2 regions of the Limnohabitans sp. Rim8 genome follow, and region 1 is predicted to be linked to the other one. Evidence: predicted binding sites of a transcription regulator. Region 1 holds the regulator's gene; the other holds the start of a gene.

Region 1 (7,910 bases):
AAGGCGAACGAATTTTGCGTGACGATTGATTTCGATCAAGTCCTTGCAATGTACGCCCGTGCACACTCGTTTCGAAGATTTTAAAAACAAGAGGTGAAAATGAAATTTGCCAATATGCAGGCGACTTCGTACAACGACAAGGTGGTCAGACAGTTCGCCATCATGACGGTGGTCTGGGGTGTGGTGGGCATGCTGGTCGGCGTGATCATTGCGGCCCAGCTGACTTGGCCGGAGCTCAACTTCGGCATTTCTTGGCTCAGCTATGGGCGTCTTCGGCCCTTGCACACCAACGCGGTGATTTTCGCGTTCGGAGGTTGCGGCTTGTTTGCCGCCGCTTATTACGTGGTGCAGCGCACCTGCAACGTGCGCCTGATCAGCGACAAGCTCGCCGCTTTCACCTTCTGGGGCTGGCAATTGGTCATCGTCTTGGCGGCCATCTCTTTGCCCTTGGGATTCACCAGCGGCAAGGAATACGCCGAGCTCGAATGGCCGATCGACATCCTGATCACACTGGTCTGGGTGGCTTTTGCAGTGGTGTTTTTTGGCACCATTGGCACACGCAAGGTGCGTCACATCTATGTGGCCAACTGGTTTTTTGGGGCCTTCATCATCGCCGTGGCATTGCTGCACATTGTCAACAGCGCGGCCTTGCCTGTGGGCATGATGAAGTCTTACTCGGCCTACGCGGGCGTGCAAGACGCGATGGTGCAATGGTGGTACGGCCACAACGCGGTGGGCTTCTTTTTGACGGCCGGTTTCTTGGGCATGATGTATTACTTCATCCCCAAGCAGGCTGAACGTCCTGTGTATTCGTATCGCCTGTCGATCGTGCACTTCTGGGCGTTGATTTTCACTTACATGTGGGCGGGTCCCCACCATCTGCACTACACCGCCTTGCCCGATTGGACACAGTCGATCGGCATGGTCTTCTCACTCATTTTGTTGGCCCCCAGCTGGGGCGGCATGATCAACGGCATCATGACCTTGTCGGGCGCTTGGCACAAACTGCGTGATGACCCGATCCTGCGCTTTTTGATCGTGTCTCTTTCGTTCTACGGCATGTCGACTTTTGAAGGCCCGATGATGTCCATCAAGACCGTCAACGCGCTGAGCCACTACACCGACTGGACCGTGGGCCATGTGCACTCGGGTGCTTTGGGTTGGGTGGGTCTGGTGACCATGGGCTCCATGTACTACCTGATTCCCCGCCTGTTTGGTCAAAAGCAGATGTACAGCGTCAAGGCCATTGAAATCCACTTTTGGACGGCCACCATCGGCATCGTGATCTACATCGCAGCCATGTGGATTGCCGGTGTGATGCAAGGCCTGATGTGGCGCGCCATCAACGCGGACGGCACCTTGACCTACACCTTTGTGGAGTCCGTCAAAGCCACTTACCCGTTCTATGTGTTGCGTTTGCTCGGTGGTTTGCTGTACTTCGGCGGCATGTTGATCATGTTGTGGAACACCTTCAAGACGGTGACGCAAGGTCGTTCGGTGGAAGTCCGAATCCCCAATCTCGAAATCGCACACGCCTGAGGAGAAATCAAACATGGCTCAAAACCAAAAATCAGGCGGCTTGTCGCATGAGAAAGTCGAAACCAACAACTTCCTGATGATCGTGCTGATCCTGCTGGTTTTGTTGGTGGGTGGCATGGTTGAAATCCTGCCACTGTTCTTCCAAAAATCAACCACCGAGCCGGTGCCGGGCCTCAAGCCCTACACCGCGCTTCAAGTGGTGGGGCGCGATGTGTATGTGCGCGAAGGCTGCTACAACTGCCATTCGCAAATGATTCGCCCCTTCCGCGCCGAAACCCTGCGCTACGGCCCTTACTCGCTGGCGGGTGAATTCGTCTACGACCGGCCATTCCAGTGGGGCTCCAAGCGCACGGGCCCCGATCTGGCCCGCGTGGGCGGTCGCTACAGCGACGAGTGGCACCGCATCCATTTGACCAACCCGCGCGATCTGGTTCCTGAGTCCAACATGCCGGCCTATCCGTGGCTTGAGAAAGCACCTGCCAGTGCTGCCTCCATCCAAGCCCATATGAACGGCTTGCGCACCTTGGGTGCGCCATACAGCGACGAAGAAATTGCCAAAGCACCTGAAGCGGTGAAAGACAAGACCGAGCTGGACGCCGTCATCGCCTACCTGCAGGTGCTGGGTACCCACCGCAAATAAGGAATTGTCATGGACATCAACACCATGCGCTCTGCCGTGACCTTGCTCGCCTTTTGCTGCTTTGTCGGCATCGTGGCGTGGGCGTGGTCGCGCCGCAACCAGGCCGAATTTGACGAGGCGGCACAACTGCCGTTTCGCCAGGACGACTGAGCCATCCTCCAGCACAAAAAACAATACCAAGGAATCTCCATGAGTGACTTCATCAGCAATTTCTGGCACGTGTATGTGGCCGGCATCACGCTGTTCAGCATCATCGCCTGCTTGGCTTTGCTGTGGTTCAGCGGCAAGGCCAAGGCCATGACGGCCAACGACAACACCACGGGGCACGTTTGGGACGGTGACCTGCGCGAGATGAACAACCCGCTGCCACGCTGGTGGGTGGGATTGTTCGTCATCACCATCATTTTTGCTTTCGTTTACCTGGCCATGTACCCGGGCGCAGGCAGCTTCGCAGGTAAATTTGGTTGGTCTTCGGCCGGTCAGTACGAGGCCGAAGTGGCCAAAGGCCATGCCGAAGTGGCGCCGCTTTACGCCAAGTTTTCTGGGATGCCGCCCGAGCAAGTGTCCAAAGACCCGCAGGCCCTGGCCATTGGTGATCGTCTGTTCATGAACAACTGCGCCCAGTGCCACGGCTCTGACGCACGCGGCAGCAAGGGCTTCCCCAATTTGGCAGATGCCGATTGGTTGTATGGCGGCACGCCAGATGCCATCAAAACCACTTTGGTACAAGGCCGTGCCGGCAATATGCCGCCCATGGCCGCAGCCGTGGGCACGCCCGAAGACGTGCGCAACTTGGCGCACTACGTGCTGAGCATGTCGGGCAGCCCACACGACTCCTTGCGTGCATCGCTGGGCAAGTCCAAATTCGGGGTCTGTGCCGCTTGCCACGGCATGGACGGTAAGGGCAATCAAGCCATGGGCGCACCCAACCTGACCGACGACATCTGGTTGCACGGCTGGGGAGAGAACGCCATCGTGAACATCATCAACAACGGCAAGCTCAATCAGATGCCCGCACAGGCCGATAAGCTGACCGAAGGCCAGATCCATGTCCTCGCGGCGTATGTCTGGAGTTTGTCCAACAACGCCGTGGCCAAAGTCACCAAGTGATGACAGCCATTGCAGCAGGCCGTGTCCGCTGCAAAAACTGATCCAAGGTTTGCACGTTGCCTACTTCCGATAAACCATCCTCCCGCGGTGTCATTCCCATCGCGCCTTTGCCAGTCGAAGGGGAGATGGTGTCTTTGTACCAAGCGCAGCAAAAAATTTACCCCCGCAGCGTGCAAGGCATGTTTGCGCGTTGGCGTTGGTTCACCGTGTTCGTCACGCAATTGGTTTTTTATGGTTTGCCATGGCTGGAGTGGGGTCAGCGACAGGCGGTTTTGTTTGATCTGGGTGCGCGCCGCTTTTATATTTTTGGTTTGGTGCTCTACCCGCAGGACTTTATTTACCTGACCGCTTTGCTGGTCATCTCAGCGCTGTCGTTGTTTTTGTTCACGGCAGTGGCTGGGCGGTTGTGGTGTGGCTTTGCATGCCCACAAACCGTTTACAGCGAGGTCTTCATGTGGGTCGAGCGCCAGTTTGAGGGCGACCGCTCAGCCCGTCAACGTTTGGACGCGGCGCCCATGAGCTTCAACAAGCTGTCGCGCAAAAGCGGTAAACAAGCGGTTTGGCTGTCGCTGTCTTTGTGGACAGGTTTCAGCTTTGTCGGCTACTTCACGCCGATACGCGATTTGACCGCGTCGATCCTGTCCTTGGGTTTTGGCCCTTGGGAAATTTTCTGGATTCTTTTTTACAGCTTGGCCACCTATGGCAACGCTGGATTCATGCGCGAGCAAGTCTGCAAATACATGTGCCCTTATGCACGCTTTCAAAGCGCCATGTTCGACAAGGACACTTTGATCGTCACTTACGACGAGGCGCGTGGCGAGCCGCGTGGTGCCCGCTCCAAGAAGGCAGACCCCACAGCCCTCGGGCTGGGCTCTTGTGTGGACTGTACTTTGTGCGTTCAGGTCTGCCCCACGGGCATCGACATTCGCAAAGGCTTGCAGTACGAGTGCATAGGCTGCGGCGCTTGTGTGGATGTGTGCGACACGGTCATGGACAAGGTGGGCTATCCGCGTGGCTTGGTCAAGTTTTCGACACAAAACGCGCTTGACCATGGTTGGACTTGGGGACAAACGGTTCGGCGAATTTTTCGGCCTCGTGTGCTCATTTACACCGCTGTGTTGTGGGCCATCATCATCAGCGTTGGTGCGTCTTTGTGGTTGCGCTTGCCGTTCAAGGTGGACATTGAGCGCGATCGCGCCACCATGGCTCGTATCGTGGCAGGCGGCAAGATGGAGAACGTGTACCGTCTGCAAATCATGAACGCGGCAGAGCAAAAATTGACGTTCGACCTACAGGTCGACGGCTTGCTGGGCCTGAGTCTGGTCAGTGAAACGGGCGTGCAAGTAGCGGCAACCGAATCGCGCTGGGTCTCTGTCCGTTTGCAAATGCCCTATGAGGCTGCAGCACCAGGTTCGCACCCGATTGATTTTCGCATTCAGGCGACCTGGCCAGATGGCCAATCGGCCGGTTTTTTGAGTGAAAAAACCGTGTTTTTGGTTCCCCGTTGAATGACTTTTTTGGAAAGACAAGCATGATCCATGCAATGAAGAACCCCCAAGATGGACTGCCATGGTGGCGATTTGGCCTGGTCTGGATGGTGTTTGCGGGCCCCGCGGTGGTGGTGGTGGCCGGGTTTACAACGCTCTACATTGCGGTGAGCCACCCTGACCCTGTGATCACGGTCACGCCGCGGACGGCGATGCAAGAGCGCCAAGGCATCACCCATGCGCCTGCCATGCAAGGACGCAACCATGCCGCGACGGGTGAGTTGCCTGAGCCTGCTGAGTCTTCATCTGAGCCCACCAAACCTTGAAGTTTGGTGGTCCAGGGCCTCAACCCAGCTTGAATATTTCAGTTGCAGGCGTTGTGGTTGACCAACCGTTGCAGACCATCGCTGTCTAGGATGCGGACGTGGCGTTGTTTTACTTCGACCAATCCGTCGTCGACAAATTTTGAAAAAGTGCGACTCACGGTCTCAAGCTTCAGGCCCAAGTAGCTCCCGATTTCTTCACGCGTCATGCGCAGGACCAGCTCAGACTGCGAGAAACCCCGTGCATGCAGGCGTTGGACCAAGTTCAACAAGAAAGCAGCCAAGCGCTCCTCCGCACGCATGCTGCCTAAAAGCAGCATCACGCCGTGCTCGCGCACGATTTCACGGCTCATGATTTTGTGCACATGGTGTTGCAGAGCAGTCACTTCGCGAGAAATTTCCTCGATCCGATCAAAAGGCATCACACAGACCTCTGCGTCCTCCAGGGCCACCGCGTCGCAGCTGTGCTGGTCGTTCACGATGCCGTCAAGGCCTATGATTTCGCCCGCCATCTGGAAACCCGTGACCTGGTCGTGCCCGTCTTCGGTGGCCAGGCAGGTTTTGAAAAATCCAGTGCGAATCGCATACAAAGAAGTGAACTTGTCGCCGTTGGTGAACAAGGTGGTGCCTCTTTTGACCTTTCGCCGAACGGCGACCAAGTCGTCTAGTCGGTTCAAGTCATGGTCATTCAGGCCCATGGGCATGCACAACTCGCGCAAGTTGCAGTTGGAGCAGGCGACTTTGATGGCTTGTGGATTCATGTTTTATCCAATGTAAAAAAATGAATTTGCTCTGGATCAAGTCTTGAGCTTAAGGCCAAAAATTGACGTATGTTCAGCCTGTACCCGATATGGACTGGAAATCATCGGAAACCGGTAGCTTGTTTGATTTGGGTCAATACTTGGGCTGGGTCTGAAAGGCAAAGTCGTGACATTGTTTGGCACACGTTTTACCAAGGGGCAGACACATGTCCGTCATCACGCCTGAATTGTTGACACGCTTTGATGTATCTGGACCGCGATACACCTCTTACCCCTCTGCTGACCGATTTGTAGAGGCATTTGGCCAGGCCGATTACATCCAGGTTTTGCAGCAACGCCATTGCGGCCGTGTGGGGCAGCAGTCGCCCTTGTCCTTGTACGTTCACATTCCGTTTTGTGAATCGCTTTGTTATTACTGTGCTTGCAACAAAATCATCACCCAACACAAAGACCGGGCAGCCACGTATCTGCGATACCTCACGAAAGAGGTGATCCTGCACAGCCAACATCTGGGGCTTGGTCAGCCGGTGAGCCAATTGCACCTGGGTGGGGGCACGCCCACCTTCATGAGCGACGAGGAACTGCGTCAACTCATGGCCATGTTGCGGGCGCACTTTGCTTTTGTTCCCGGGGGTGAATACTCGGTTGAAGTCGATCCGCGTACCGTGGATGAGGGCCGTTTGGCTGTGTTGGCCGAGTTGGGCTTTAACCGCCTGAGTTTTGGCGTTCAGGACTTTGACCCTGCCGTACAAAAAGCGGTGCACCGAATTCAACCGGCCGAGCAAGTTTTCCAGCTGGTTGAAGCCTCACGCAGATTGGGTTTTGAATCGGTCAATGTGGACCTGATATACGGTTTGCCCTTGCAAACTCCCGCGTCTTTTGACCGGACATTGGCACAAATCAAAAGTCTCAGGCCTGACCGAATCGCACTCTACGCTTACGCGCATTTGCCGGATCGTTTCAAGCCGCAAAGACGCATACACGCGCAAGACTTGCCGGTGGGTGGCGCCAAGGTGGCCATGTTGTCGCGCTCGCTCGATGCCTTGACCGAGGTGGGCTACATCTATATCGGCATGGACCACTTCGCCTTGCCAGATGACCCATTGGCGGTGGCGAAAAGGCAGGGTCGTTTGCACCGAAACTTTCAGGGCTACAGCACCCAAGCCGATGGCGATTTGATCGCTTTGGGCATGTCCTCGATTGGCCGTGTCGGTTCCACTTACAGCCAAAACGCCAAGACCATGGAAGAGTATGTCGACGCGTTAGACCAGGGCCGTTTCCCTGTGGTCAGGGGGGTGGCGCTGTCACGCGACGACCTGATTCGCCGCTCGGTCATCATGGCCTTGATGTGTCAGGGTCATGTGCAATTCGAGTCGATCAACTTGGCTTGGCTGGTCGATTTCAAGATGCTCTTTGCCAAAGAGTTGTGCCAACTTGAAGACCTGCAAGCCCAGGGATTGGTTCAACTGAGCGAGACGGGCATTCAGGTGACACCAACAGGGTGGTTCTTTGTGCGGGGCGTGGCGATGGTGTTTGACCGCTACCTTCAGGCGGACCGAAATCGCCACCGGTTTTCCAAAATCATCTGAGCTTACAAGCCTCCCTGTTTGACCAATCTGGGCATCGTTGACAATGACCAGATGGACCTACAACTGAATTCACCATGCAAAGCTCTTTGGCCATCACGGCCCTGATGATGGGGGTTCTCGGTGGGCCGCATTGCGTGGCCATGTGCGGCGCTGCCTGTGCGGGCTTGGGCCAAGCCGCTGGAGAAAGACGTGCGCAGGCCATGTGGGCCTTCCAATTTGGTCGCTTGGGTGGCTATGCGCTTTTGGGTGCCTTGGCTGCTGCCAGCATACAGGGCTTAGGGTGGCTGACCACGCAATCGGCCGCCATTCGCCCCGTCTGGACTTTGCTGCACCTGACGGCCTTGGTGCTGGGCTTGCTGCTCATGCTGCAAGCCCGTCAACCTGTGTGGCTGGATGCCGGTGCGCGCCGTTTGTGGGCGCGCGTGCGTGCCTTCAACACCCGCTGGGCGCGCGCTGCACCG
Region 2 (7,910 bases), on a different contig from region 1:
GCCCGCCTGCAACCACCCGAATTTTCTCGCTCGGGCTGAATTCCAGCTGCGCAAATGCGGCATCGTTGGCGATGCCCACACCGTAGTTGCGTACGCCATTGGGGTTGTTGACACTGTTGAGGCTATAACCCGTGTAACGCCCTGTGGGCACATCGCGCACGATGGCCAGGTTGTCAGAGACAAAGTCATTCTGACTGCGGTCGATGTAAACACCTGTCACCAGCCGTGCCCGCAGGCTGTCCAGTTTCTGCGTGTGTTTGATGTCCACGCCCAGCGATTGGACGTGGTTGTTGTTGATCGTACCTCTGCAGCTGGCCCCTTGACATCCGGTGATGGTGTAGTTGGGTAGCTGGGCGTGGTCGTTGTTGCGGGCAAACAGCGTGACGGTGGTCAGGCCGCCACGGGTGGTTTCGCCTTCCCAGGCCACGTTGGCGCGTGTGGTCTTGTCCTTGCGCCAGGTGAAGGTGTTGATGCTCTTGCCGGGGTGGGTGCGAAAGTCGTTTTCAAACAAACTGCCAGGGGTGTCGGAGTCCAGGTTCGTGTGTACCAAGGAAGCCCGCATCCATGAAGTGGCGCTCAGGTTGTAGTCGCCGCGCAAAGAGAAAGAGTCTTTGGTGCCACCACTGTGTTGCTGCCAATTGAGGCTGTCACGCTGAGAGCTGTAATGCGAAAACCGCAGACCCAGATCACCCCAGGTGTTGCTGGCACCCGAATCGATCCGGGTGAAGCCGTCGGTGTTGTCATGGCGAATGCCCATGTAGCCCGTTGGGGTGAGAGATGAACGCTGGGTCAGAAAGTTGACCGCGCCCCCCACCGCATTGCTGCCATACAGAGAAGATGCGGCGCCTTTGACCACTTCGACGCCACTGGCGCCGTTGGTGTTGATGGTGTTGAGCGCGTTGTGGTTGAACACGCCCAAAGGCCGAATTGGGATGCCGTCTTCCAGGTACTGGTAAACCGACTGGGTGCTGATGGGTTGACGAATGCCCATGCTGTGTTGTTCGTTGCCCAGGTCGTTCCAGAACACGCCTGGAATGCGGTTGATGATCTCGCCCATGGTTTTGGGCTTATCCGCATCCCATTCGGCACGACTGACAGAGCCGATGGACACAGGGGTTTCAGACAGTTTGGTTTCTGAACGGGAGCCCGACACCACGATGGTGTCCAGCGCTTTGGTGGTTTGGGCCACTGCATGGCTGTTCAGGCTGGCGAACAGGCCAAGCATGGCCAAAGACAAAGGAGAAAGTGCAAGGGAAATTTTCATGACAAGTTTTCAATCGATCGGACCCCATCAGCCGTTCAGGCCAAAGGCATTGACACGTACCGAGCACCAAACGGTGTTCAACACGTTGTGGAATGGATCAATTCAAAACAGGTGGCCCGCGAGAGGGCAAAGGCGGGGCCGTGCTTGCGATCAGCACAGCCTCTGACAGACGCTGAACAATGAGCGCGAGTGCATTGGGCACATGGGCCAGATCGGCCAACGTGGGCGGCGGTAAGGCGGGCGTGGCGTGAGCGCACAGCGGGCAGTCCATGCTGCTGCGCACTTGGGTTTCACTCTCCTCGCCCTGCACCACCAATTTCATGATGCCCATGCTGGAGCAAACCACTTCCATGGTTTTGGGCTGCAGCGTTGAAGCCAAAACCGAGACGCCCACAAACAGCACGTACCAGGCCAGCACAAGGCGGGCCAGGCGGTGCAGTGGGGCAGAAGTCCAAGTCATGGGCTGATCAAGAGGGTATCAAGCAGTGAATGGGCAATCAGTGCTTGTGCTTGTGGCCTTCGCCGTGCTTCATGGTCGGTGCGGCGGCGCTGCGAGCGGGCACTTTCAGCTCCACCGACTGGCGTTTGCCATCCTTGCCTTCGACCACCAGGGTCACGGGCACGGTGTCACCGTCTTTCACTTGGCCCTTCAGGTCCATCAGCATGACGTGGTAACCGCCCGGCTTGAGGTCGACGGCTTTGCCTGCTGGCAAATCCAAGTTGGGCACAGCACGCATGCGCATCACGCCGCCGTCCATGGCCATTTCATGCACTTCGACCACACCCGCCACAGGCGATTGGGCCGAGACCAGTTTGGCGTCTTGCGCCGATTGCAGCTGCATGAAGGCGCCAGTGGCCTTTTGCTGGGGCACGGTGGCGCGCACCCAAGCGTCTTTCACGGTCACTTGGGCTTGGGCAGCCAGGGACACGGTCATGGCCAAAACAAGGGCAGACACAGACAAAGCGGAACGGGACATGGATCACTCCTGAAGGCTATCGAACGATGAAGAGAAAGTGCGTACGGCAAACCCCATCAAGCGGGGTGCACAGGCACAGGGGGATGCCGAAACCGACTCAGCCCCGGCGCGTCAGCGCATCAAGGGGCGGTGTTTCAGGCGAAAAAGAAGGGGGGTGCGCGGGCTTGCCAGGGTTGACCCAGCAAACTGGCCAGCCGAGCCGCAAGCAGAGGCTGCAGAACATGGGACAAATGACCCGTTGGCAACTCGGCCAGCACGTCGGCCATTGGGGGCGCAATCAGGGGCAAGCAGGCGGGGCAGTCGAGCGCGGTGTGTGCCCTCGTCCCATCCACATCGTCACCTGCAGCATCCAGCGGCACCAGTTTCACGCCGCCCATGGCGCTGCAAACCAGGTGAACAGCTTCAGGCTTGACCAGCGGCGAAGCCACGGCCGCCCCGACAAACAACGCAAACCACACCAGCACGAAGCGGGTGAGGTGGTGGGCGTTGCGCAGGGGTTGCAGGCTGAACATGGCGCGAATTATGGCACCGAAGGCTCACGCTGTATGGCCGTTGCCGTCAAAAGCACCGGATGGACCTGACAAGCATCTTGGTGACTCTTTGGCCCGGGGCCATGGGCTAATCTTGGGTCTTTGTCACGCAACTGGAGACCCCCATGCTCACACTCTGCGGCTTTGCAGCCAGCAATTACCACAACAAAGTCAAACTGGCCCTGCTTGAAAAAGGCGTGCCTTTTGAAGAAGAGATCGCTTGGGTGGGTGAGACCGATCCCTCGGCCAGCCCCTTGGGCAAAGTGCCGTACTTCAAGATGCCAGAGGGCGCCATGTGCGAGTCGGCCGTGATGCTGGAATACATCGAGCAAAAGTACCCGCAAAACCCCTTGATCCCTGCCGACCCTTTTGCGGCTGCCAAAGTGCGCGAATTGGCCCTGTTTCTGGACTTGCATCTGGAGCTGGTCGCGCGCAACCTGTACCCCGAAGCCTTTTTTGGCGGCAAGGTGAGCGACTCGGTGAAAGAGAAAATTGGTGCGCAACTCGAAAAGAACGTGGCCGCCTTTGCCAAGTTGGTCAAGTTCTCGCCATTCATTGCCGGCGACAGCCTGACCTTGGCCGATTGCGCCGCCGTGACGCACCTGCCCTTGGTTTCGGGCGCCACCAAGTTGGTTTATGGCAAAGACTTTTTGGCCGAGCTGCCTGTGCGCGATTACCTCAAGATGATGGGCGAACGCCCCCACATGCAAAAAGTCAATGCGGACCGCAAAGCCAACATGGAATTGATGATGTCGCGCATGAAAGCCAAAAACTGAGTCTGTGCGCTTGAGCACTTGAAACAAATCAACCCCGTCCCATGGTCGATGCCATGCGGCTATCGGGGTTGACCCACATCAATACCGCGTCACCCCAGGCGCCTAGGATGAAGCCATGACTTCATCCAGTACCCCCAGCCTCTCCTTCCACCGCGAGCGCCTTTTGCACGAGCGTACGCAACTGTTGCAGCGCATCGCCGAGCAGCGCGGCGGCTTGGTCTCGCGCGCTGACATGGCCGCCGACCACTTTGACAACAGCTTCCAGTCGCGCGCCCAGATCCGGACTGAGCGACAAACCGAGTTCGCCATCAACGAACACGAAACCGCCGAACTGGGAGACATCGAAGCCGCAATGGAACGCGTGGATGCGGGCACCTATGGCCAGTGCACCGACTGCGGCGTGACCATTCCACCTGCACGCCTGAGCGCCTACCCCACCGCCAAACGCTGCATCGATTGCCAGACTTTGGCCGAGCAGCGCCGGTGATGTTTTAACCAAGGATTTTCATGAGCACTTTTCACGCGGTGGTCTGGCTGGACCACCAAGAAGCCCATGTGGTCATGTTTGACCGTGAGCACATTCAAGCCCAGCGCATCCCATCGCGCAGCCACCACAAACACCAAGGCAAGGCCGATGACACGGCTGCGTTTTACGCCGAGGTGGCCAAAGCGCTGGCTGGCGCACGCGAAGTGCTGTTGACGGGCCCAGGCTTGGCGCGCAACGAATTCCGAGATTGGTGTGCCCGCCACCATAAAAGCATTGCAGCGGGAGTGGTCGACAGCATCGTCAGCGATCACCCTTCGGACGCACAATTGGTGGCCATGGCCAAGCAGTACTTCAAGAAATTTGACACGATGGCGGCAGACCCCTCTCAGGCCTGAGCGCTTGTTGCAGCCCGGTCCAAGTTGATGCGTGGATTCGGGTTCTTCCGGCTGCCCCTGAGCCTGACGGGCTGATATGCTTTCGGGCATGCACAGCCTTTTTCATTTCGCATTTCATGTCACCGACTTGGACGAAGCCCGTCGCTTTTATGGCGGCGTTCTGGGTTGCCAGGAGGGGCGATCCACATCCACTTGGGTGGATTTTGACTTTTTCACGCACCAAATTTCTTTGCATTTGGGTGAGCCCTTCAAGACCACTTTGACGGGCCATGTGGGCGAGCATTTGGTGCCCATGCCGCACTTTGGTCTGGTTTTGCAAAAAGACGACTGGCAGCATCTGGCCGATCGCTTGCAAGCGGTCCACATGGCCTTTGTGGTGCCGCCGCATTTGCGTTTTGAGGGTCAGCCGGGTGAGCAATGGACCATGTTTTTCATGGACCCGTTTGGCAATCCGATTGAGGTCAAGGGTTTCGCCAACTTGGACACGGTCTACAACACCTGACAGCGCCTCAACTCAACGTGGAGTGACTTCGCGCATGTCAGTTGTCCCCAAAGCTTTGGGATTCAACAAGGGCACATCTTTCTTGGCGCGAGGCCTGCCAATCGGGCTGGACGATTGGCCTCTTTGTGTGGCCGCCATGTCCTCTTCGCTGGGGTATTGGCCCAGCACCCAGTAGTCAAAGACCCGCCGTGCAATGGGCGCAGCAGACGCAGCGCCAAAGCCAGCGTTTTCCACGATCACGGCCACCGCAATCGTCGGAGATTCGGCCGGTGCATAGGCCATGTACAGCGCATGGTCACGTTGGTATTCCGACAACTTGGCTGCGTCGTATCTGTCTTTTTGCCCAATCGTCACCGCTTGCGCCGTGCCGGTTTTACCGGCGCTGGTGTAGCCTGCACCCGCAAACACACGGGCCGAGGTGCCCGAGGTCACCACGCCCACCAAACCTTTGTGCACCACATCCAGGTGCTCGGGTTTGTAGCCCAAATCCCGTGGTGCTTGCGCGCCCACTTGGGCTTGCGCATGGGTCAGGGCGTCTTGCGTGGCGGTGACCACGCGCGGGTGGAACTGCAGGCCCCGGTTGGCCAAAGTGGCCGTTGCCGAGGCCAGTTGCAACATGGTGAAGGTGTTGTAGCCCTGGCCAATGCCCAGTGAGATGGTTTCGCCGCCAAACCATTTCTTTTGCTCTGGTTTCTTGAAGTAATTGCGTTTCCATTCGGTGCTGGGCAAGATGCCGCGCACTTCGCCGGGCAAGTCGATGCCCGTGTGTTGCCCAAACCACAGGGGCTTCATGAAGTCATGGATGGCGTCCACCCCCATGTCGTTGGCCAATGAGTAGTAATAGACGTTGCTCGACGACACGATGGAGCGCACCATGTCCACCGCACCCAAGCCATGGTCACCGTGGCTGCGAAAGGTGTGACCACCGTAGGTCCATGAACCCGAATCCTGGGTGATGGCGCTGGGAGTGCGCTTGCCACTGGCCAAAGCGGCCAGCGCCATGAAGGGTTTGTAGGTGGAGCCCGGCGGGTAGGTTCCGCGCAAGGCGCGGTTGAGCAAGGGCTTGTCGATCGAGCCGTTCAGCATTTGCCAGTTTTCTACGTCAATGCCATCGACGAACCAATTAGGGTCGAAGGTGGGTTTGCTCACAAACGCCAGCACCTCACCGGTCCGTGGGTCCAGCGCGACCAAGGCACCTCGGCGATTGCCGAACAGGTCCTCCGTCATTTTTTGCAACTGGATGTCGATCGACAAGACCACGTTTTGACCCGGCGTCGCGGGCCGGTTGGAGAGGCTGCGAATGGCCCGACCACCGGCAGATGTTTCTACTTGGTTGACGCCCGTGATGCCATGCAATTCACGCTCGTAGCGCTGTTCAACGCCCAGCTTGCCGATGTATTCGGTCCCTCGGTAGTTGCCGATGTCGTCGTTTTCTTCCAGCATCTCTTTGTCGCGCTGGTTGATCCGGCCGATGTAGCCGATCACATGGCTTGCCAACTCGCCATAGGGATATTGCCTGAACAAGCGGGCTTTGATTTCAACCCCAGGAAACCGGTAGCTTTGGGCGCTGAAGCGGGCGACCTCTTCGTCACTCAGACGGTTGCGAATCGGCAAGGAGTCAAAACTCTTGGACTCTTCACGCAGACGCTTGAAACGGCGACGGTCTTTGGGCTGTATTTCCACCAATTCGGCCAACGCGTCCATAGTGGCCTCCAGGTCCTTCACCTTGGAAGGTGTGATCTCCAGCGTATAGGCCGAATAGTTGTTGGCCAGCACAACGCCGTTGCGGTCCAAAATATTGCCACGCGGCGGCACTGTGGGCAAGATGGCCGTGCGGTTGCTTTCAGCTTGCGTCAAGAGGTCATCGTGGCGGATCACCTGCAGGTAAATCAGCCGCGAGGCCAGCAAGACGAAGCACAACAAAATCACCCACTGGACGATGACGACCCGGGTTTGAAAGCGGTCAATCTCGACGCGGGTGTCGCGCAATTCCGCAAGAGAAGGCAGGTGCAGTGACATGCTCAAAGTGGCCGAATGTCATCGCGCTCAAATGCCCGGCGTTGAGGTGCCAACAGCATGGCGCCGATCAAGGGCCAAAGGCCGGCCTGCAAAAATGGCGCCAACAGCATCGACCAGCTGGGCCAAGCGTCATGCACCAACAATCGGGTCAGCCATTCGACCACCGAAGCGGCGATGAACAAAGGCAGAATTTGAAGGGCTTGCTCGCCCAACGGAAACCACAGCATGCGCCTTTGGGTGGCCGTGGCCAAACCGCACAGCACCACGTAAGACAACGCGTTTTGACCGAGCAAGGCGGACTCGTGCACATCGACCATCAGGCCCATGACAAAAGCCAGAACCAAACCGACTTTGCGGGGCTGGTGCACGGTCCAAAACACCATGGCAATCGCCAGTACATCAGGCACCCAGTCTTGGCCCCACAAGCCCAGCAACATGTGCAGCAACAAGGCCAATACCAAACTCAAACCGATGAAGCGCGGGTTGGCAGGCAAAAGCAGCGGGCGTCCAGCCGGCATGATCATGGCGTGCCTCCTGCCGTGTTCGCGCTTTGTGGTGGCTTGCTGGCCGCTTTGCTTTTGCTGGGGGGCGTGGGCGTCTTTTCGGCCACAGGCTTGGCAGGCCAATCTTTGACGGGCAACAGCACCAACAAATGACGTCCGCGCTCAACCGCGGTGGGTTCGGCATGCACGGTGGCAAAAGAGGCATCGACCCGGCGGTCGATTTGAGAGATGCGCCCGACATGCAAGCCCGGTGGGTAAATGCCGTCGATGCCGCTGGTGGTCAGCAGATCGCCCTTTTGCATGTCGGTGCCCGAGGGCACAAACTTCAGCTCTAAGGTGCCGCCAACGCCCATGGGGTTGCCGTTGACAAGGTGCCGGGTGCCTGTGCGTGCGTTGATGACAGGGATGCTTTGCTGGCGGTCGGTGAGCAAGGTGACTTCGCTCACCAAGGGGTACA

What was found. The regulator FNR, encoded in region 1, switches genes on or off when oxygen is low (the NO sensors DNR and NnrR bind a similar motif). The targets are predictions, from matches to a motif close to TTGATNNNNATCAA.
Region 2: the regulator FNR is predicted to act here: its motif matches at 3,616-3,629, upstream of Q1M54_RS00405 (TraR/DksA C4-type zinc finger protein).

The regions. Positions count from the first base shown of each region.
Region 1 is NZ_CALPTI020000008.1:76,030-83,939, forward strand. Features, by position in the region: gene ccoS (cbb3-type cytochrome oxidase assembly protein CcoS) at 1-29, shown strand, start outside; gene ccoN (cytochrome-c oxidase, cbb3-type subunit I) at 100-1,539, shown strand; gene ccoO (cytochrome-c oxidase, cbb3-type subunit II) at 1,553-2,179, shown strand; gene Q1M54_RS07690 (cbb3-type cytochrome c oxidase subunit 3) at 2,189-2,329, shown strand; gene ccoP (cytochrome-c oxidase, cbb3-type subunit III) at 2,369-3,289, shown strand; gene ccoG (cytochrome c oxidase accessory protein CcoG) at 3,415-4,797, shown strand; gene Q1M54_RS07705 (nitrogen fixation protein FixH) at 4,821-5,102, shown strand; gene fnr (fumarate/nitrate reduction transcriptional regulator Fnr) at 5,141-5,860, opposite strand; gene hemN (oxygen-independent coproporphyrinogen III oxidase) at 6,067-7,449, shown strand; gene Q1M54_RS07720 (sulfite exporter TauE/SafE family protein) at 7,524-7,910, shown strand, end outside.
Region 2 is NZ_CALPTI020000001.1:77,363-85,272, reverse strand. Features, by position in the region: gene Q1M54_RS00430 (TonB-dependent receptor) at 1-1,264, opposite strand, end outside; gene Q1M54_RS00425 (DUF2946 family protein) at 1,362-1,724, opposite strand; gene Q1M54_RS00420 (copper chaperone PCu(A)C) at 1,762-2,241, opposite strand; gene Q1M54_RS00415 (DUF2946 domain-containing protein) at 2,376-2,753, opposite strand; gene Q1M54_RS00410 (glutathione S-transferase) at 2,897-3,547, shown strand; gene Q1M54_RS00405 (TraR/DksA C4-type zinc finger protein) at 3,663-4,034, shown strand; gene Q1M54_RS00400 (hypothetical protein) at 4,055-4,429, shown strand; gene Q1M54_RS00395 (VOC family protein) at 4,518-4,931, shown strand; gene mrdA (penicillin-binding protein 2) at 4,944-6,950, opposite strand; gene mreD (rod shape-determining protein MreD) at 6,953-7,474, opposite strand; gene mreC (rod shape-determining protein MreC) at 7,471-7,910, opposite strand, start outside.